Regions from separate parts of the Lysinibacillus sp. JNUCC-52 genome, predicted to be linked through region 1. Evidence: a T-box and tRNA genes for the amino acid it is inferred to sense, from the RefSeq annotation. Region 1 holds a T-box; the other regions hold tRNA genes.

Region 1 (7,068 bases):
CTTTTTGTAATGGGGAAAACATAAAATACCTCTTTCTATTAGTTTAAGATGTAGCCCATTATACATGATTTAACAAAAATATGGGCAAAGTCTTTAACTTGAGGAAAGAGAGGTAAAAATCAACTGAAATTTAGAACAAGCGTAGTAAAGTTGGAATCTAATAATATTTTTATGTAAACTAATAGCGCAAACTTGCGATACAGTTAGGATTTTACTATGATAATAAAGAGTTAAAATTTGGGGGGGCGATAATATGTATCGACATGTAGATGATTTTTTAAGCGAATGGACGGTTGCAGCGGAAGGTACTGCTAAAGTGCTAAAAGCAATGTCAGATGAATCACTAAGTCAAAGCATTGTTGAAGGTCACAATTCTCTTGGCTGGTTAGGTTGGCATTTAGTTGGCGCTGCAGGCTATTTTAGTTATTTAGCAGGTTTAAAGGTACCTATGATTCGACAAGAAGATCCTATTCCAGCATCAGCAGGTGAAATTGCTGCGACATATGAAAAGACAGCTACAAGTATTAAAGAAGAAGCGGCTAAGCTGTCAAATGAAGAATTACTGGAGGAAGTGAGAGGTTTTAAAGGACCGATTACTCGAGGCGCATTATTACGTGCACTAATTGACCACCAAACACATCATCGTGGTCAAATGACCGTATTATTACGTCAAGCTGGCTTACCAGTTCCAGGTGTACTTGGACCAACAAAAGAAATGCAAAAATAGCAACAGGCAGCAAATACGAAAAGTATTTGCTGTTTTTTCATTCCTCTTAGAAAAAAGTTCCCCCAAGTGAATGGGGGAGCTTAATTGACGATTGGATTAGTTTAAGCCTTGGCTATCTTTCCACTCTAAAAACTCATCATATGTTAATTGTTTGTCTAAAATTGAACCATCTTCACGGATTTCAATGACACGGTTTGCAATTGTTTGAATGAACTGATGGTCATGAGATGTGAAAATCATCGCCCCTTTAAAGCGGATTAAGCCTTCATTTAGTGCTTGAATTGATTCAAGATCAAGGTGGTTTGTTGGTTCATCTAGTAAAATGACGTTGGCTGTTGCTAGCATCATTTTTGAAAGCATACAACGCACTTTTTCTCCCCCAGATAATACAGATGGAGATTTTTTCACTTCTTCACCAGAGAATAGCATACGACCTAAGAAACCACGTAGGAAGCTTTCTGTTTCATCGTCAGGTGAATATTGACGTAGCCATTCTACTAAAGACTTTTCTGAACCTTCAAAGTATTTATCATGATCGTTTTCGAAATAGCTTTGAGATGTTGTAACACCCCATTTAAATGTACCAGCATCAGCTTCTTTATCTTCCATTAAGATATCAAGAAGAGCTGTTTTAGCCATGGGGCTACCAAGTAAAACGATTTTATCATCTTTATTCATTGAGAAACGAATGTCTTTAAATAAAGTTTGACCGTCTTGACTTGCTGTAAGACCATCAACTGTTAATACATCATTACCGATTTCGCGGCCGATTTGGAAGTTGATGAATGGATATTTACGGCTAGAAGGTTTAATGTCATCAAGCTCGATTTTATCCAACATTTTTTTACGTGATGTTGCTTGTTTTGACTTTGATGCATTGGCAGAGAAACGAGCGATAAACGCTTGTAATTCTTTAATTTTTTCTTCTTTTTTAGAATTTTGGTCTTGCGCCATTTTTTGCGCTAATTGAGAAGATTCATACCAGAAATCATAGTTCCCTACATATAATTGGATTTTTGAGAAATCAAGATCCGCAATATGTGTACACACTTTGTTTAAGAAGTGACGGTCATGGGATACGACGATAACTGTATTTTCAAAGTTAATTAGGAATTCTTCTAACCATTGAATCGCTTTTAAGTCAAGGTGGTTGGTAGGCTCATCCAGTAATAGTACATCTGGTTGACCGAATAATGCTTGTGCTAATAATACTTTGACTTTGTCAGAACCTTCAAGATCACCCATTAACATGTAGTGAAGATCATCTGAGATGCCTAAACCGTTTAATAATGTTGCAGCTTCTGATTCTGCTTCCCAACCGTTTAGCTCTGCAAATTCACCTTCTAATTCAGCAGCACGCATGCCATCTTCATCAGAGAAATCTTCTTTTGCATAAATTGCATCTTTTTCATTTTTCACGTCATATAGGCGTTTGTTACCCATAATCACCGTATCAAGCACTGTATGCTCATCGTATTCGAAGTGATTTTGTTTAAGGACAGATAAGCGTTCGTCCTTACCCATTGATACATTACCTTCTTGTGCTTCAATTTCACCAGAAAGTATTTTTAGGAATGTTGATTTTCCTGCACCGTTTGCCCCGATTAAACCGTAGCAATTCCCCGGTGTGAATTTTATATTTACGTCTTCAAATAGTTTACGATCGCCATAGCGAAGACCTACATTACTTACTTGAATCATGCAAGTTCCTCCTTTTTTCACAATGGCTCTAGTATATCATGAAATATGTTCCATAGTCTATAAACATTATGACATCAACGTTTACCGCTCATAGTTCAGTACTATATAGCACAATTAATAGTACAAATTACTTGTTTTTCATTGAATAAAGATACAATTAATCACTTTTTAAGAAAATATATAGTTGTAGTTGACTTTCAAGATTGGATAATATAGAATATTCCAAAATCATTAGTTGTTAAATTCTGTGAAAAAGAAAGTAGTTCATTTTGTGCTGCCAAGCGAATTAGGGATGGTGTGAGCCTAATGCAGACTATTTGAATGAAACGCACTTTGGAGAAATTTCCCGAAATAGTAGTAGGGAATATCGGGGAGTCACCTCGTTATCAACAGAAAGTGGTCATAATTTTGGCAACTAGAGTGGTACCACGGGAATCTATGCTCTCGTCTCTTAATTGAGACGAGGGCTTTTTTTTATATAAAAGGGGGAATAAGTACATGAATTTACAAATTGCAAAAAGTATTGCTAGTGCGTTAAATAATCAAGTGGAAGTAGAAGAGATTGAAAAATTACTTGAAAAACCTAAACATGTAGACCTTGGTGATTTTTCATTACCATGTTTTAAACTGGCTAAAAAGCTCGGGCAATCTCCTCAACTAATTGCATCTAATATTCAAAAAAACTTAACGTGTGATGTGATTCAGTCGGTTGAAATAGTCGGCGGATATGTCAATTTATTTTTAAATCAACACATCATTACACAACAAGTATTAAAGCAAATTGTGAAAGAGCAACATTTATATGGCACAAGTTTAACGAGAAAAGGGAATGTTGTGTTCGATTTTTCTTCTCCTAATATTGCGAAGCCCTTTTCCATGGGGCATTTACGTTCAACTGTTATTGGTAATGCACTCGCCAATATCGCTGAGAAAAATGGCTATAACGCTATTCGTATTAATCATTTAGGTGATTGGGGAACACAGTTTGGAAAATTAATTGTTGCGTATAAACGATGGGGACATCAGCAAACAATTGAAGCTGCACCGATTGAGGAATTATTGAAAATCTATGTGAAGTTTCATGAAGAGGCAGAGCGAGATACTACTTTAATTGAGCAAGCGCGTGTTGCATTTAAAGCGTTAGAGGATAAGGACGAAGAAGCACTTGCGCTATGGCATTGGTTTAGAGAAGTATCGTTAGAAGAATTCAAAACACTATATCAGCTTCTTGGCATTCAATTTGATGCATACGATGGTGAAGCTTTCTATAATGATAAAATGCACACGGTAGTAAATGAATTACAAGAAAAAGGATTACTTACACTTTCTGAAGGTGCGTATGTTGTTGAATTAGAGAAAGAGGAAATGCCTCCTTGTATTATTACTAAAACAGACGGTGCTACACTATATGCTACGCGTGACTTAGCAGCAGCTTTTTATCGTATTCAACAATATCATCCTGAAAAAATAGTTTATGTTGTAGGACATGAACAAACGCTTCATTTCAAACAGTTATTTAATGTAGTGGAGAAAATGGGTTACGATTGGGCAAGTAATTTAAGTCATGTAGCTTTTGGGATGATTCTAAAAGAGGGCAAAAAAATGTCAACGCGTAAAGGCAAGATTGTGTTACTCAATGATGTGTTGACTGAAGCAATTGCTACAGCAAAACAAAATATTGAAATGAAAAATCCCAATTTACAAAATAAAGAAGAAGTAGCGAAGCAAGTTGGTGTCGGTGCTGTGATTTTCAACGACTTAAAAAATTATCGCTTACATGATATTGAGTTTTCAATTGAGCAAATGATGCAATTTGAAGGCGAGACAGGACCATATATTCAATACACATATGCTCGTATTTTTTCTATTTTAGAAAAAGCGAATGGGCAACTGGGGGAGATGACTTATCAACCATTAGGCGTGCAGGCATGGCCAGTCATTCTGTTACTAGAACAATATCCTCGCGTTATTACAATTGCTTATGAACAAGCTGATCCGTCAATAGTTGCTAAATATGCTTTACATTTAGCACGATCGTTCAATAAATATTATGCAACTAATAAGATATTATCGAATGATGATAGACAAAATTCTCGTTTAGCTTTATGTCATTGTGTAGCAATGATTCTAGAAGATTCGTTAGCCCTTCTAGGCATTAACGCGCCTAAAAATATGTAATGTCTGATTTTAGCAATTTAATAAGGAATTCCCCGAAATATTGACGTTATGTAGAAAAAATGGTAAAAATAAATATAAGAAATCAGATGTCTGACAACGATAGTAGTGAATCAAGTGCAGGTTGAATGACGAATAATGAAATTGGCATGAAGAAAGGTATTAAATGTTATGAATAATAAACAATGGACGGCTTCAATAGTATTCGCTGTTGTTAGTATATTTTTCGTTGCCCTCAATATGCGACCTGCTGTAACGGGCATTGGCCCCTTGTTTAATGTATTAATGGAGTCGCTACAAGTATCCAATACACAAATGAGTCTACTAACATCCATTCCAGTGTTCTGTATGGGCCTGTTTGCACCAGTGGCTGTCCCGTTACAAAAACGTCTTGGTACGAAGTCTGCTATTGCATTGCTTTTAGCCCTGCTTGTATTTGCTAATGGATTACGGTTGTTAAAAGAAAGCTATGCATTGCTAGTCGTGACAAGTTTTATAGCAGGGTTTGCTATTGCCATTATCGGTCCGATGTTAAATGCATTTATAAAAGAAAAATTCCCGAGTCGCTTTACTACAGTTGTTGGGGTGTATTCTTTTGGTATTGGAACAGGTGCCACATTAAGCGCGGCATTAACAGTATCATTTTACAATGGCTTTCATCAAAATTGGACAGTTGCACTTGGTAGTTGGTCAGTGCTTGCAGTAATTGCTCTTATGATTTGGTTGCTTGTTATCCAAAACAAACAAGGTCATCATCAGTCTGTACAAGGAGAATATCCTATAAAGGAAACTGCACGTAATCCGTGGAAAAACGGTCGAGCATGGACGATTTTACTTTATTTTGGTCTGCAAACATCGCTCTTTTTCTCTATGATGTCGTGGTTAACACCAATGCTACAAGATAAAGGCTTCTCACTTGTGACTGCTAGTTCGATGCTTACATTTCTATCTATTGTACAAATGATCGGAAATATTGTCGTACCGATGCTAATGGAAAAATGGCGAAGTCGCATTCGTTGGCTTCTAACATTAGCCATTATGGGGGTTATCGGCTTTGCATTATTATGGGTAGCAACAGGTTTAATGTTATGGGTGGCTGTCCTCATTATAGGGGTAGTACTTAGCGGATTGTTTCCTATCGGGTTATTATTACCGTTGGATGAAGCACGGAATAACGAAGAAGCAAACAGTTGGTCATCGATGGTAATGTCAGGTGGATTTATGATGAGCGCTATTATTCCAACATTAATCGGTTATTGCTATGATTTAACGGGCAATCATTCGTTTACCTATGCAATATTTTTAGTTTTAATGTTAGGTATTATAGGTACATCACTCGTATTAAAGAAAAAATAAATACATGACGGGCATGCTTGAATAATAGGGCATGCCTTTTTTTAATAAATCATATTACAAAATGCATCCAGTAGTTCTCTCATGATGTCTAAATTATTCAGTTGATTGCAGTGGAGGGCGGCGACTCCTGCGGGAACACCACAAAATGTAAGCCACAACAGACCGCGCGTTAGCGAGGGTTGTGGCTTACATTGTGCCCGCGGAAAGCGTCCGCCCGTAACGGAAATCAACGGCATTCAAATGTAAAAATGCTATAAATAAAGTCAATAAGTATACTTTTAAAGGTAATTTTATGAGAAATTTGGTTCCAAAGAACAGGATTCTATTGTTTAGTCGAATGACTTGTTTGATGTTGAATTTTAGGAAACGATGTGATAATTTTTGGGTAAATTATTAATTAATAAAGAAAGGTGGCAAAAAATGAAGTTGAGTCATGTTTTAGTTGTAGTTGTTTTAACGGCGTTTCTGAGTATATATGGTACTTTTTTGATAATAAAAATGTACTATGCAAACGAAGAATCTGAAAGTGACAGAAGTCAACTCGAAAACAGTCAAGCAATTTCAAAAGTAGATGAAGTGGAAGCGTTTGTATCGACAGTGGATATATACTTCGGTTGGGAAAATCCAACTTATTCCAAGATGATTGATGAATGGAAATCTGGAGATGAACCCTTTGTCGATAACCTAGTGCAAGAAGTTATTCAACAAATGACACATCAAAAGATAATTGCAGATGAGAAAGAATCATCGATTATGATTACTCCCGAACGAATAAGTACATTGTTGCAAATGGTAGAGGAAAATAAAGATAGTTTCGATTATAGCGAGAAATATGTAGAGATATTAAAGCGGTGGAAACAAGATGATTTTTCAACGGTAGATCAAGACCATAACGAGATGTGGTTTATTCAAGGAACAAAACAAGGTGGTATAGCCACAGGTATTGCGTCAAAAGAACAAGAGCAAGACTACATATTCCGAGTTTTTGGTATTCCAAAAGAAAAACAGAATTAAATTCTGTTTTTCTTTTTTTATGTAGTATACGAAGAATGAATGAAAAAAATCAGTTCGTTTTTACTATTAATAAATAATAGGTTTTTCTTTTTTTT
Region 2 (7,068 bases), 1.8 Mb from region 1:
GTTATCAAGCACTTTCAATGGATCATTCAATAGAATCAGATAATGACGGAAGTACTGTCACTCTAGCTGATATTATGGGTAAAGAAGATATGGGTTATGAAATGACCAATAGAAGGATGATTGTTGCTGATGCTATGGAAGTTTTAAATGAACGAGAAAAGCAAGTTATCCAGCTTACTTATCTAGAACAGCTTAGCCAAAAAGAAGCGGGAGAACAATTGGGCATTTCTCAAATGCATGTATCAAGAATACAACGAAAAGCAATTAAAAAATTACAAGAAGTCGTTCTTGCAAGTGGTAGTGTACCGCTGTGAGGATGACATGAAGGTGTTTATTACTAGCGGATTACTCCATCCGATAGCAATAAGCACCTTATATTTTTGTCTGCTTTTTCCATTAGATAGACTATCCTTGGTTTTTTATTGAAGTGTAGTGGTAAAATGAAAAGAAAAAAGGTAGTGATAATGTGGAACAAAAACAAATGTTACAGCTTATTGCAAAGGATGTAGCTATCAGACCAAATCAAGCAGAGGCAGTGATAAAATTATTAGATGAGGGCAACACCGTTCCGTTTATCGCGCGTTATCGAAAAGAGGCTACGGGTTCTTTGGACGAGGTGCAAATTAAAGCTGTAGAAGATCGTTACCATTACATACAGCAACTTGAACAACGTAAAGAAGAGGTTCTTCGTTTAATTCAAGAACAGGATAAGCTAACTCCTGAGCTTGAAAATGCTATCCAAATTGCGACTGTTCTACAGCGTGTTGAAGATTTATATCGTCCATATAAGCAAAAACGACGTACGAAGGCGACAATTGCAAAGGAAAAAGGATTAGAACCTCTAGCCGACCTTTTGCTAGAGTATCGTAATGGAGCATTAGACCAGTTAGCTCAAGACTTTGTAGACAATGAAAATGTTGCAACGGTAGAAGATGCATTAGCTGGGGCGCGTGATATTTTGGCGGAGCGCTTTGCTGATGATGCTGGGATAAGACAAAAAATTCGTGCCTTTTCTTGGAAAGATGGCGTGCTTGCAACAACATTAAAAAATGCGGAATTAGATGAAAAAAAGGTTTTTGAAATGTATTACGAGTATGAAGAACCTGTTAACCGTATTGTTCCTCACCGTATTTTAGCAGTGAATCGTGGGGAGAAAGAAGAGGTTATAAAGGTTGCGATACAAGTACCGATAGATCGCGTATTAATGATTATGTGGAAAGAATGGATACCTGCTACAGGTTCATCTCCTGCTATTGCGGAGGTGAAGCTTGCAATTGAGGATTCTTACAAACGTTTAATTCAGCCATCTATAGAAAGAGAGTTACGCAATGAATTAACAGAAAAGGCGGAGGCGCAAGCTATTCATATTTTCTCAGAAAATCTACGTAACCTTTTACTACAGCCGCCACTAAAGGGCAAATATGTATTAGGCGTGGACCCAGCTTATCGAACTGGTTGTAAATTAGCCGTTGTTGATGAAACAGGAAAAATGCTAGAAGTTACAGCGATTTACCCTCACCCACCAAAACCAGATGTGGCAAAATCAAAAGCTGTGGTGAAAGAAATTTTAGCGAAGTATCCTATTACGATTATTGCGATTGGTAACGGTACAGCCTCACGTGAAACGGAGCAGTTTATTGCTGATGTATTGAGTGAATTAAAAACAGATGTGGCTTATGTGATTGTTAACGAAGCTGGTGCATCCGTTTATTCAGCGTCAGAGATTGCACGTTCTGAATTTCCTGATTTACAAGTTGAGCAGCGTAGCGCCGTTTCGATTGCACGCCGTTTACAAGATCCGTTGTCAGAATTAGTGAAAATTGAGCCAAAAGCAGTAGGTGTTGGACAATATCAACATGATGTTTCTCAAAAGAAATTATCGGAGTCGTTATCATTTATAGTAGAAACAGCGGTCAATCAAGTCGGTGTTGATGTAAATACAGCGTCAGCTTCATTAATGCAATATGTTTCGGGCCTATCGAAAACGGTTGCTGAAAATATTGTGAAAGTACGAGAAGAAAATGGGCAATTTACAACGCGCTCACAGCTTAAGAAAATCCCGCGACTTGGTGCAAAAACGTATGAACAAGCAATAGGATTTTTACGTGTGCCTGAAGCGAAAAACCCATTTGATGCTACAGGTATTCACCCAGAGAGCTACAATATTGCTGAGCAAATTTTAGAAGTAGCTAATATAAATAAGAAAGAATTAGGAACACAAAAGGCAGAGGAAGCCATTGCATCCCTTAATGTTCAAGAATTAAGTAATGCATTAGGAATGGGCGTTGTTACTATTCAGGATATCGTGGATACATTAAAGAAGCCAAGTCGAGATCCTCGCGATGCCTTTCCACAACCACTACTTAAAACAGATGTATTAAAAATGGAAGATTTACAGGTAGGAATGGAATTACAAGGCACTGTACGTAATGTAGTCGATTTCGGTGCATTTGTTGATATAGGTGTTAAGCAAGATGGGCTTGTGCATATTTCGAAGTTGCAAAAGAAGCGCATTAAGCATCCATTAGAAGTTGTGGCGCTAGGTGATATTGTCACAGTTTGGGTGGAACAGATTGAGGTAAATAAAGGACGTATTTCGTTAACAATGTTACCTCCAGAAAAACAAACAATTGAAAAGTAGTAATAATTTACTGCCACACTGTCTATACTGCGCAGTGTGGTATTCTTATTGTTAGAGGTGATGGTATTGAACAATGAGGAACTGCAACAGCTTGTAATGCGAATTTCATTAGAACATTTTCATAAACCATTTATGCATCGGGCATACTTTAATACAAGACTGCGTACAACAGGTGGTCGCTATCTTTTACAATCACATCATATTGAAATAAATCCAACAGCATATGAAATGTATGGTGTCAGTGAGGTAGAAGGGATAATACTTCATGAATTATGTCATTACCATTTGCACATAGAGGGGAAAGGCTACCAACACAGAGATAAGGATTTTAGAGATTTATTAAAAAAAGTGAATGCTCCTCGATTTTGTTCAGCGTTACAGAAGCCTACAGCTCGGAGTGCAAAACAACGTTCTCAATATAAATATGCATGTATAAAATGCCATCAATTATATGTAAGAAAAATACGATTGAATGTAAAGAGATACTGTTGTGGCAAGTGTTCAGGGCAATTAAAGTTAGTTGAACAAAAAAAGTTTTAAAAAAAGATTGACGTTTACTGAGCTTATCCTTATAATAGTAAAAGTCGACAAGATAAAGACGACAAAACAATATGATTATTCCGAAGTAGCTCAGTTGGTAGTAGCACCTGACTGTTAATCAGGTTGTCGCAGGTTCGAGTCCTGCCTTCGGAGCCATGGCCCCTTGGTCAAGCGGTTAAGACACCGCCCTTTCACGGCGGTAACACGGGTTCGAATCCCGTAGGGGTCATTTTCATAAATATAAATAATTGTAACAATGGTCCCGTGGTGTAGCGGTTAACATGCCTGCCTGTCACGCAGGAGATCGCCGGTTCGATCCCGGTCGGGACCGCCACTTATTGGGGTATAGCCAAGCGGTAAGGCAACGGATTTTGATTCCGTCATGCCTAGGTTCGAATCCTAGTACCCCAGCCATTCATTTCTTATATATGAGCCATTAGCTCAGTTGGTAGAGCATCTGACTTTTAATCAGAGGGTCGAAGGTTCGAGTCCTTCATGGCTCATCTTTTTTAAGAAAAAAGGTTGATTTTTCTAGTTATCATAGTATAATAAGAAAGTTCCTATTTTGAATGCGGTCGTGGCGGAACGGCAGACGCGCTAGGTTGAGGGCCTAGTGGGGGCAACCCCGTGGAGGTTCAAGTCCTCTCGGCCGCACCAAGTCAAGTTAGTCCAGTTATTTTACACTTGCGCCCGTAGCTCAATTGGATAGAGCGTCTGACTACGGATCAGAAGGTTGTGGGTTCGACTCCTGCCGGGCGCGCCATAATAACATTTTAATATTTGCGGGTGTAGTTTAATGGTAAAACCTCAGCCTTCCAAGCTGATGTCGTGAGTTCGATTCTCATCACCCGCTCCAAAAAAACATTTCAAAAAATGTTGACATCATAAACGATTGATGATAAGATGTAAAAGTTGCTAAAAACAAACGGCGACATATGAACCTTGAAAACTGAACAAGCAAAACGTAATCAATATAGTTTTTAGTAGCTAACTTCGTTAGCGAACAAAACAAAATTTTGGACATCAAAATTGATGCCAGCAAAACAATTTGAGCTAATCAAATTTCTTTTATGGAGAGTTTGATCCTGGCTCAGGACGAACGCTGGCGGCGTGCCTAATACATGCAAGTCGAGCGGACAGATAAGGAGCTTGCTCCTTTGACGTTAGCGGCGGACGGGTGAGTAACACGTGGGCAACCTACCCTATAGTTTGGGATAACTCCGGGAAACCGGGGCTAATACCGAATAATCTTTTGTCTCTCATGAGACAATTCCGAAAGACGGTTTCGGCTGTCGCTATAGGATGGGCCCGCGGCGCATTAGCTAGTTGGTGAGGTAACGGCTCACCAAGGCAACGATGCGTAGCCGACCTGAGAGGGTGATCGGCCACACTGGGACTGAGACACGGCCCAGACTCCTACGGGAGGCAGCAGTAGGGAATCTTCCACAATGGGCGAAAGCCTGATGGAGCAACGCCGCGTGAGTGAAGAAGGATTTCGGTTCGTAAAACTCTGTTGTAAGGGAAGAACAAGTACAGTAGTAACTGGCTGTACCTTGACGGTACCTTATTAGAAAGCCACGGCTAACTACGTGCCAGCAGCCGCGGTAATACGTAGGTGGCAAGCGTTGTCCGGAATTATTGGGCGTAAAGCGCGCGCAGGTGGTTTCTTAAGTCTGATGTGAAAGCCCACGGCTCAACCGTGGAGGGTCATTGGAAACTGGGAGACTTGAGTGCAGAAGAGGATAGTGGAATTCCAAGTGTAGCGGTGAAATGCGTAGAGATTTGGAGGAACACCAGTGGCGAAGGCGACTATCTGGTCTGTAACTGACACTGAGGCGCGAAAGCGTGGGGAGCAAACAGGATTAGATACCCTGGTAGTCCACGCCGTAAACGATGAGTGCTAAGTGTTAGGGGGTTTCCGCCCCTTAGTGCTGCAGCTAACGCATTAAGCACTCCGCCTGGGGAGTACGGTCGCAAGACTGAAACTCAAAGGAATTGACGGGGGCCCGCACAAGCGGTGGAGCATGTGGTTTAATTCGAAGCAACGCGAAGAACCTTACCAGGTCTTGACATCCCGTTGACCACTGTAGAGATATAGTTTTCCCTTCGGGGACAACGGTGACAGGTGGTGCATGGTTGTCGTCAGCTCGTGTCGTGAGATGTTGGGTTAAGTCCCGCAACGAGCGCAACCCTTGATCTTAGTTGCCATCATTTAGTTGGGCACTCTAAGGTGACTGCCGGTGACAAACCGGAGGAAGGTGGGGATGACGTCAAATCATCATGCCCCTTATGACCTGGGCTACACACGTGCTACAATGGACGATACAAACGGTTGCCAACTCGCGAGAGGGAGCTAATCCGATAAAGTCGTTCTCAGTTCGGATTGTAGGCTGCAACTCGCCTACATGAAGCCGGAATCGCTAGTAATCGCGGATCAGCATGCCGCGGTGAATACGTTCCCGGGCCTTGTACACACCGCCCGTCACACCACGAGAGTTTGTAACACCCGAAGTCGGTGAGGTAACCTTTTGGAGCCAGCCGCCGAAGGTGGGATAGATGATTGGGGTGAAGTCGTAACAAGGTAGCCGTATCGGAAGGTGCGGCTGGATCACCTCCTTTCTAAGGATATTTTCGGAATACAAACCTTGGGTTTGTAAGATTACGTTTTGCGTTCAGTTTTGAAGGTTCATCATTAGATGAAATACTTCAATATACTTGCTCCTGTCGCTACGCTTTCGTCGCAAAGCTGCGAAGAAGTAGAAACAGGTAGTAGCTTTGTTCTTTGAAAACTGGATAAAACGACATTGAAATTGTAACAAACACATTTATTTTTTAAATTAAGTTTTTTAGGCTTAATAACTAGGTTAAGTTATTAAGGGCGCACGGCGAATGCCTTGGCACTAGGAGCCGAAGAAGGACGGCACTAACACCGATATGCTTCGGGGAGCTGTAAGTGAGCTTTGATCCGGAGATTTCCGAATGGGGGAACCCACTACGTTTAATCGCGTAGTATCTTGACGTGAATACATAGCGTCTTGAAGGCAGACCCAGGGAACTGAAACATCTAAGTACCTGGAGGAAGAGAAAGAAAAATCGATTCCCTGAGTAGCGGCGAGCGAAACGGGAAGAGCCCAAACCAAGAGGCTTGCCTCTTGGGGTTGTAGGACACTCTATACGGAGTTACAAAGGAATGAGTTAGATGAAGCGACTTGGAAAGGTCCGCCAGAGCAGGTAAAAGCCCTGTAGTCGAAAGTTTATTCCCTCCAGAGTGGATCCTGAGTACGGCGGAACACGTGAAATTCCGTCGGAATCCGGGAGGACCATCTCCCAAGGCTAAATACTACCTAGTGACCGATAGTGAACCAGTACCGTGAGGGAAAGGTGAAAAGCACCCCGGAAGGGGAGTGAAAGAGATCCTGAAACCGTGTGCCTACAAGTAGTTAGAGCCCGTTAATGGGTGATAGCGTGCCTTTTGTAGAATGAACCGGCGAGTTACGATTACGTGCGAGGTTAAGCTTTAGAAGGCGGAGCCGCAGCGAAAGCGAGTCTGAATAGGGCGAATTAGTACGTGGTCGTAGACCCGAAACCAGGTGATCTACCCATGTCCAGGGTGAAGGTGAGGTAACACTTACTGGAGGCCCGAACCCACGCACGTTGAAAAGTGCGGGGATGAGGTGTGGGTAGCGGAGAAATTCCAATCGAACTTGGAGATAGCTGGTTCTCTCCGAAATAGCTTTAGGGCTAGCCTCGTGATGAGAATACTGGAGGTAGAGCACTGTTTGGACTAGGGGGCCATCCCGGTTTACCGAATTCAGACAAACTCCGAATGCCAGATATTTATACACGGGAGTCAGACTGCGAGTGATAAGATCCGTAGTCAAAAGGGA
Region 3 (7,068 bases), 2.3 Mb from region 1:
TGGGGGAACCCACTACGTTTAATCGCGTAGTATCTTGACGTGAATACATAGCGTCTTGAAGGCAGACCCAGGGAACTGAAACATCTAAGTACCTGGAGGAAGAGAAAGAAAAATCGATTCCCTGAGTAGCGGCGAGCGAAACGGGAAGAGCCCAAACCAAGAGGCTTGCCTCTTGGGGTTGTAGGACACTCTATACGGAGTTACAAAGGAATGAGTTAGATGAAGCGACTTGGAAAGGTCCGCCAGAGCAGGTAAAAGCCCTGTAGTCGAAAGTTTATTCCCTCCAGAGTGGATCCTGAGTACGGCGGAACACGTGAAATTCCGTCGGAATCTGGGAGGACCATCTCCCAAGGCTAAATACTACCTAGTGACCGATAGTGAACCAGTACCGTGAGGGAAAGGTGAAAAGCACCCCGGAAGGGGAGTGAAAGAGATCCTGAAACCGTGTGCCTACAAGTAGTTAGAGCCCGTTAATGGGTGATAGCGTGCCTTTTGTAGAATGAACCGGCGAGTTACGATTACGTGCGAGGTTAAGCTTTAGAAGGCGGAGCCGCAGCGAAAGCGAGTCTGAATAGGGCGAATTAGTACGTGGTCGTAGACCCGAAACCAGGTGATCTACCCATGTCCAGGGTGAAGGTGAGGTAACACTTACTGGAGGCCCGAACCCACGCACGTTGAAAAGTGCGGGGATGAGGTGTGGGTAGCGGAGAAATTCCAATCGAACTTGGAGATAGCTGGTTCTCTCCGAAATAGCTTTAGGGCTAGCCTCGTGATGAGAATACTGGAGGTAGAGCACTGTTTGGACTAGGGGGCCATCCCGGTTTACCGAATTCAGACAAACTCCGAATGCCAGATATTTATACACGGGAGTCAGACTGCGAGTGATAAGATCCGTAGTCAAAAGGGAAACAGCCCAGACCACCAGCTAAGGTCCCAAAGTAATCGTTAAGTGGAAAAGGATGTGGCGTTGCACAGACAACCAGGATGTTGGCTTAGAAGCAGCCATCATTTAAAGAGTGCGTAATAGCTCACTGGTCGAGTGACGCTGCGCCGAAAATGTATCGGGGCTAAACGATTCACCGAAGCTGTGGATTGACATCTACGATGTCAGTGGTAGGAGAGCGTTCTAAGTGCGTTGAAGTCAGACCGGAAGGACTGGTGGAGCGCTTAGAAGTGAGAATGCCGGTATGAGTAGCGAAAGACGGGTGAGAATCCCGTCCACCGTATGACTAAGGTTTCCTGAGGAAGGCTCGTCCGCTCAGGGTTAGTCGGGACCTAAGCCGAGGCCGATAGGCGTAGGCGATGGACAACAGGTTGATATTCCTGTACCACCTCCTCACCGTTTGAGAAATGGGGGGACGCAGTAGGATAGGGTAAGCGCGCCGTTGGTTGTGCGCGTCCAAGCAGTAAGGCGTGTGTGTAGGCAAATCCGCACACTGTAACGTTGAGCTGTGATGGCGAGTCCGTATGGACGAAGTTCCTGATTTCACACTGCCAAGAAAAGCCTCTATCGAGGTGAGAGGTGCCCGTACCGCAAACCGACACAGGTAGTCGAGGAGAGAATCCTAAGGTGTGCGAGAGAACTCTCGTTAAGGAACTCGGCAAAATGACCCCGTAACTTCGGGAGAAGGGGTGCTCTTGAGCGTGCAAGCGCACGAGAGCCGCAGTGAATAGGCCCAGGCGACTGTTTAGCAAAAACACAGGTCTCTGCAAAACCGTAAGGTGACGTATAGGGGCTGACGCCTGCCCGGTGCTGGAAGGTTAAGAGGAGTGGTTAGCGCAAGCGAAGCTGCGAATTGAAGCCCCAGTAAACGGCGGCCGTAACTATAACGGTCCTAAGGTAGCGAAATTCCTTGTCGGGTAAGTTCCGACCCGCACGAAAGGCGTAACGATCTGGGCACTGTCTCAACGAGAGACTCGGTGAAATTATAGTACCTGTGAAGATGCAGGTTACCCGCGACAGGACGGAAAGACCCCGTGGAGCTTTACTGTAGCCTGATATTGAATTTTGGTACAACTTGTACAGGATAGGTAGGAGCCAGAGATCTCGGAGCGCCAGCTTCGAAGGAGGCGTCGGTGGGATACTACCCTGGTTGTATTGAAATTCTAACCCATGCCCCTTAGCGGGGCAGGAGACAGTGTCAGGCGGACAGTTTGACTGGGGCGGTCGCCTCCTAAAAGGTAACGGAGGCGCCCAAAGGTTCCCTCAGAATGGTTGGAAATCATTCGTAGAGTGTAAAGGCACAAGGGAGCTTGACTGCGAGACCTACAAGTCGAGCAGGGTCGAAAGACGGGCTTAGTGATCCGGTGGTTCCGCATGGAAGGGCCATCGCTCAACGGATAAAAGCTACCCCGGGGATAACAGGCTTATCTCCCCCAAGAGTCCACATCGACGGGGAGGTTTGGCACCTCGATGTCGGCTCATCGCATCCTGGGGCTGTAGTCGGTCCCAAGGGTTGGGCTGTTCGCCCATTAAAGCGGTACGCGAGCTGGGTTCAGAACGTCGTGAGACAGTTCGGTCCCTATCCGTCGTGGGCGTAGGAAATTTGAGAGGAGCTGTCCTTAGTACGAGAGGACCGGGATGGACACACCGCTGGTGTACCAGTTGTCTTGCCAAAGGCATCGCTGGGTAGCTATGTGTGGACGGGATAAGTGCTGAAAGCATCTAAGCATGAAGCCCCCCTCAAGATGAGATTTCCCATTACGCAAGTAAGTAAGATCCCTCAAAGACGATGAGGTAGATAGGTTCGAGGTGGAAGTGTGGTGACACATGGAGCTGACGAATACTAATCGATCGAGGACTTAACCAAAAAAGTTTGAAACATTCAATGAACCGTTTATCCAGTTTTGAAAGAATAAGAAAGCTTTAAAAAAAGCTTGTAATTATAACATTTTATGTTATAATGAATCTTGTCTTTTAAATAGTCTAGTGATGATGGCAAAGAGGTCACACCCGTTCCCATACCGAACACGGAAGTTAAGCTCTTTAGCGCCGATGGTAGTTGGGGGCTTCCCCCTGTGAGAGTAGGACGTCGCTAGGCATAATACCCAGGAGGATTAGCTCAGCTGGGAGAGCATCTGCCTTACAAGCAGAGGGTCGGCGGTTCGAGCCCGTCATCCTCCACCATATGCCGGTTTAGCTCAGCAGGTAGAGCAACTGACTTGTAATCAGTAGGTCGTGGGTTCGATTCCTATAGCCGGCACCATTTTTTTGAGCCATTAGCTCAGTTGGTAGAGCATCTGACTTTTAATCAGAGGGTCGAAGGTTCGAGTCCTTCATGGCTCACCATTTTTATAATTGCCAACAATAATATGCGGGTGTGGCGGAATTGGCAGACGCACTAGACTTAGGATCTAGCGCCGCGAGGCGTGGGGGTTCGACTCCCTTCACCCGCACCATTTATTTTTTAATTTCATAATTGCCAGGATAAATAATCTTATGCACATGCGGAAGTAGTTCAGTGGTAGAACACCACCTTGCCAAGGTGGGGGTCGCGAGTTCGAACCTCGTCTTCCGCTCCAAATGTGCCGGGGTGGCGGAACTGGCAGACGCACAGGACTTAAAATCCTGCGGTAGGTGACTACCGTGCCGGTTCGATTCCGGCCCTCGGCACCATTTTTTAAATATTAAGCGCCCGTAGCTCAATTGGATAGAGCGTCTGACTACGGATCAGAAGGTTGTGGGTTCGACTCCTGCCGGGCGCGCCAATAAATGAACGGGAAGTAGCTCAGCTTGGTAGAGCACTTGGTTTGGGACCAAGGGGTCGCAGGTTCGAATCCTGTCTTCCCGACCATTTCCTTAATACATGATTTTATATGGGGCCTTAGCTCAGCTGGGAGAGCGCCTGCCTTGCACGCAGGAGGTCAGCGGTTCGATCCCGCTAGGCTCCACCAATTACAATAAATGAACCTTGAAAACTGAACAAGCAAAACGTAATCAATATAGTTTTTAGTAGCTAACTTCGTTAGCGAACGAAACAAAATTTTGGACATCAAAATTGATGCCAGCAAAACAATTTGAGCTAATCAAATTTCTTTTATGGAGAGTTTGATCCTGGCTCAGGACGAACGCTGGCGGCGTGCCTAATACATGCAAGTCGAGCGGACAGATAAGGAGCTTGCTCCTTTGACGTTAGCGGCGGACGGGTGAGTAACACGTGGGCAACCTACCCTATAGTTTGGGATAACTCCGGGAAACCGGGGCTAATACCGAATAATCTTTTGTCTCTCATGAGACAATTCTGAAAGACGGTTTCGGCTGTCGCTATAGGATGGGCCCGCGGCGCATTAGCTAGTTGGTGAGGTAACGGCTCACCAAGGCAACGATGCGTAGCCGACCTGAGAGGGTGATCGGCCACACTGGGACTGAGACACGGCCCAGACTCCTACGGGAGGCAGCAGTAGGGAATCTTCCACAATGGGCGAAAGCCTGATGGAGCAACGCCGCGTGAGTGAAGAAGGATTTCGGTTCGTAAAACTCTGTTGTAAGGGAAGAACAAGTACAGTAGTAACTGGCTGTACCTTGACGGTACCTTATTAGAAAGCCACGGCTAACTACGTGCCAGCAGCCGCGGTAATACGTAGGTGGCAAGCGTTGTCCGGAATTATTGGGCGTAAAGCGCGCGCAGGTGGTTTCTTAAGTCTGATGTGAAAGCCCACGGCTCAACCGTGGAGGGTCATTGGAAACTGGGAGACTTGAGTGCAGAAGAGGATAGTGGAATTCCAAGTGTAGCGGTGAAATGCGTAGAGATTTGGAGGAACACCAGTGGCGAAGGCGACTATCTGGTCTGTAACTGACACTGAGGCGCGAAAGCGTGGGGAGCAAACAGGATTAGATACCCTGGTAGTCCACGCCGTAAACGATGAGTGCTAAGTGTTAGGGGGTTTCCGCCCCTTAGTGCTGCAGCTAACGCATTAAGCACTCCGCCTGGGGAGTACGGTCGCAAGACTGAAACTCAAAGGAATTGACGGGGGCCCGCACAAGCGGTGGAGCATGTGGTTTAATTCGAAGCAACGCGAAGAACCTTACCAGGTCTTGACATCCCGTTGACCACTGTAGAGATATGGTTTTCCCTTCGGGGACAACGGTGACAGGTGGTGCATGGTTGTCGTCAGCTCGTGTCGTGAGATGTTGGGTTAAGTCCCGCAACGAGCGCAACCCTTGATCTTAGTTGCCATCATTTAGTTGGGCACTCTAAGGTGACTGCCGGTGACAAACCGGAGGAAGGTGGGGATGACGTCAAATCATCATGCCCCTTATGACCTGGGCTACACACGTGCTACAATGGACGATACAAACGGTTGCCAACTCGCGAGAGGGAGCTAATCCGATAAAGTCGTTCTCAGTTCGGATTGTAGGCTGCAACTCGCCTACATGAAGCCGGAATCGCTAGTAATCGCGGATCAGCATGCCGCGGTGAATACGTTCCCGGGCCTTGTACACACCGCCCGTCACACCACGAGAGTTTGTAACACCCGAAGTCGGTGAGGTAACCTTTTGGAGCCAGCCGCCGAAGGTGGGATAGATGATTGGGGTGAAGTCGTAACAAGGTAGCCGTATCGGAAGGTGCGGCTGGATCACCTCCTTTCTAAGGATATTTTCGGAATACAAACCTTGGGTTTGTAAGATTACGTTTTGCGTTCAGTTTTGAAGGTTTATAAACAATATTATAAAACTTCCAAGAGGGCCTATAGCTCAGCTGGTTAGAGCGCACGCCTGATAAGCGTGAGGTCGATGGTTCGAGTCCATTTAGGCCCACCATATATAACCTCTTGGGGCCTTAGCTCAGCTGGGAGAGCGCCTGCCTTGCACGCAGGAGGTCAGCGGTTCGATCCCGCTAGGCTCCACCAATTTATTATTTGTTCTTTGAAAACTGGATAAAACGACATTGAAATTGTAACAAACACATTTATTTTTTTAAGTTTTTATAGGCTTAATAACATTAAAAGGTTTCGAGATACGAGTAAGACAAGGAAGCGATTGAGTGAGTGAAGGAGCGTACTTTCGTACGTGACTGATTGAACGAATGAAGCTGACGCTGTATTACGATGTATATCGGAAGCTGACGGTTAAGTTATTAAGGGCGCACGGCGAATGCCTTGGCACTAGGAGCCGAAGAAGGACGGCACTAACACCGATATGCTTCGGGGAGCTGTAAGTGAGCTTTGATCCGGAGATTTCCGAATGGGGGAACCCACTACGTTTAATCGCGTAGTATCTCGACGTGAATACATAGCGTCTTGAAGGCAGACCCAGGGAACTGAAACATCTAAGTACCTGGAGGAAGAGAAAGAAAAATCGATTCCCTGAGTAGCGGCGAGCGAAACGGGAAGAGCCCAAACCAAGAGGCTTGCCTCTTGGGGTTGTAGGACACTCTATACGGAGTTACAAAGGAATGAGTTAGATGAAGCGACTTGGAAAGGTCCGCCAGAGCAGGTAAAAGCCCTGTAGTCGAAAGTTTATTCCCTCCAGAGTGGATCCTGAGTACGGCGGAACACGTGAAATTCCGTCGGAATCTGGGAGGACCATCTCCCAAGGCTAAATACTACCTAGTGACCGATAGTGAACCAGTACCGTGAGGGAAAGGTGAAAAGCACCCCGGAAGGGGAGTGAAAGAGATCCTGAAACCGTGTGCCTACAAGTAGTTAGAGCCCGTTAATGGGTGATAGCGTGCCTTTTGTAGAATGAACCGGCGAGTTACGATTACGTGCGAGGTTAAGCTTTAGAAGGCGGAGCCGCAGCGAAAGCGAGTCTGAATAGGGCGAATTAGTACGTGGTCGTAGACCCGAAACCAGGTGATCTACCCATGTCCAGGGTGAAGGTGAGGTAACACTTACTGGAGGCCCGAACCCACGCACGTTGAAAAGTGCGGGGATGAGGTGTGGGTAGCGGAGAAATTCCAATCGAACTTGGAGATAGCTGGTTCTCTCCGAAATAGCTTTAGGGCTAGCCTCGTGATGAGAATACTGGAGGTAGAGCACTGTTTGGACTAGGGGGCCATCCCGGTTTACCGAATTCAGACAAACTCCGAATGCCAGATATTTATACACGGGAGTCAGACTGCGAGT

Evidence for each region. The T-box of region 1 lies ahead of argS (arginine--tRNA ligase). A T-box ahead of a tRNA ligase gene usually reads a tRNA of that ligase, here a tRNA-Arg.
Region 2: it encodes a tRNA-Arg, which carries the amino acid that the T-box ahead of argS (arginine--tRNA ligase) is inferred to sense. The anticodon was not compared.
Region 3: it encodes a tRNA-Arg, which carries the amino acid that the T-box ahead of argS (arginine--tRNA ligase) is inferred to sense. The anticodon was not compared.

The regions. Positions count from the first base shown of each region.
Region 1 covers NZ_CP065546.1:330,745-337,812, forward strand. Annotated here, with positions in the region: gene JNUCC52_RS01875 (S66 family peptidase) at 1-22, opposite strand, end outside; gene JNUCC52_RS01880 (DinB family protein) at 254-727, shown strand; gene JNUCC52_RS01885 (ABC-F family ATP-binding cassette domain-containing protein) at 824-2,428, opposite strand; T-box leader at 2,667-2,883, shown strand; gene argS (arginine--tRNA ligase) at 2,927-4,606, shown strand; gene JNUCC52_RS01895 (MFS transporter) at 4,775-5,959, shown strand; gene JNUCC52_RS01900 (DUF6241 domain-containing protein) at 6,380-6,973, shown strand.
Region 2 covers NZ_CP065546.1:3,220,677-3,227,744, forward strand. Annotated here, with positions in the region: gene sigB (RNA polymerase sigma factor SigB) at 1-314, shown strand, start outside; gene JNUCC52_RS15965 (Tex family protein) at 467-2,641, shown strand; gene JNUCC52_RS15970 (SprT family protein) at 2,708-3,181, shown strand; tRNA gene JNUCC52_RS15975 (tRNA-Asn) at 3,261-3,337, shown strand; tRNA gene JNUCC52_RS15980 (tRNA-Glu) at 3,339-3,410, shown strand; tRNA gene JNUCC52_RS15985 (tRNA-Asp) at 3,440-3,515, shown strand; tRNA gene JNUCC52_RS15990 (tRNA-Gln) at 3,521-3,595, shown strand; tRNA gene JNUCC52_RS15995 (tRNA-Lys) at 3,612-3,684, shown strand; tRNA gene JNUCC52_RS16000 (tRNA-Leu) at 3,753-3,838, shown strand; tRNA gene JNUCC52_RS16005 (tRNA-Arg) at 3,868-3,944, shown strand; tRNA gene JNUCC52_RS16010 (tRNA-Gly) at 3,964-4,037, shown strand; rRNA gene JNUCC52_RS16015 (16S ribosomal RNA) at 4,249-5,800, shown strand; rRNA gene JNUCC52_RS16020 (23S ribosomal RNA) at 6,044-7,068, shown strand, end outside.
Region 3 covers NZ_CP065546.1:2,651,139-2,658,206, reverse strand. Annotated here, with positions in the region: rRNA gene JNUCC52_RS13110 (23S ribosomal RNA) at 1-2,810, shown strand, start outside; rRNA gene rrf (5S ribosomal RNA) at 2,926-3,041, shown strand; tRNA gene JNUCC52_RS13100 (tRNA-Val) at 3,052-3,127, shown strand; tRNA gene JNUCC52_RS13095 (tRNA-Thr) at 3,131-3,206, shown strand; tRNA gene JNUCC52_RS13090 (tRNA-Lys) at 3,214-3,289, shown strand; tRNA gene JNUCC52_RS13085 (tRNA-Leu) at 3,315-3,399, shown strand; tRNA gene JNUCC52_RS13080 (tRNA-Gly) at 3,448-3,522, shown strand; tRNA gene JNUCC52_RS13075 (tRNA-Leu) at 3,528-3,616, shown strand; tRNA gene JNUCC52_RS13070 (tRNA-Arg) at 3,632-3,708, shown strand; tRNA gene JNUCC52_RS13065 (tRNA-Pro) at 3,718-3,794, shown strand; tRNA gene JNUCC52_RS13060 (tRNA-Ala) at 3,819-3,894, shown strand; rRNA gene JNUCC52_RS13055 (16S ribosomal RNA) at 4,037-5,588, shown strand; tRNA gene JNUCC52_RS13050 (tRNA-Ile) at 5,685-5,761, shown strand; tRNA gene JNUCC52_RS13045 (tRNA-Ala) at 5,775-5,850, shown strand; rRNA gene JNUCC52_RS13040 (23S ribosomal RNA) at 6,068-7,068, shown strand, end outside.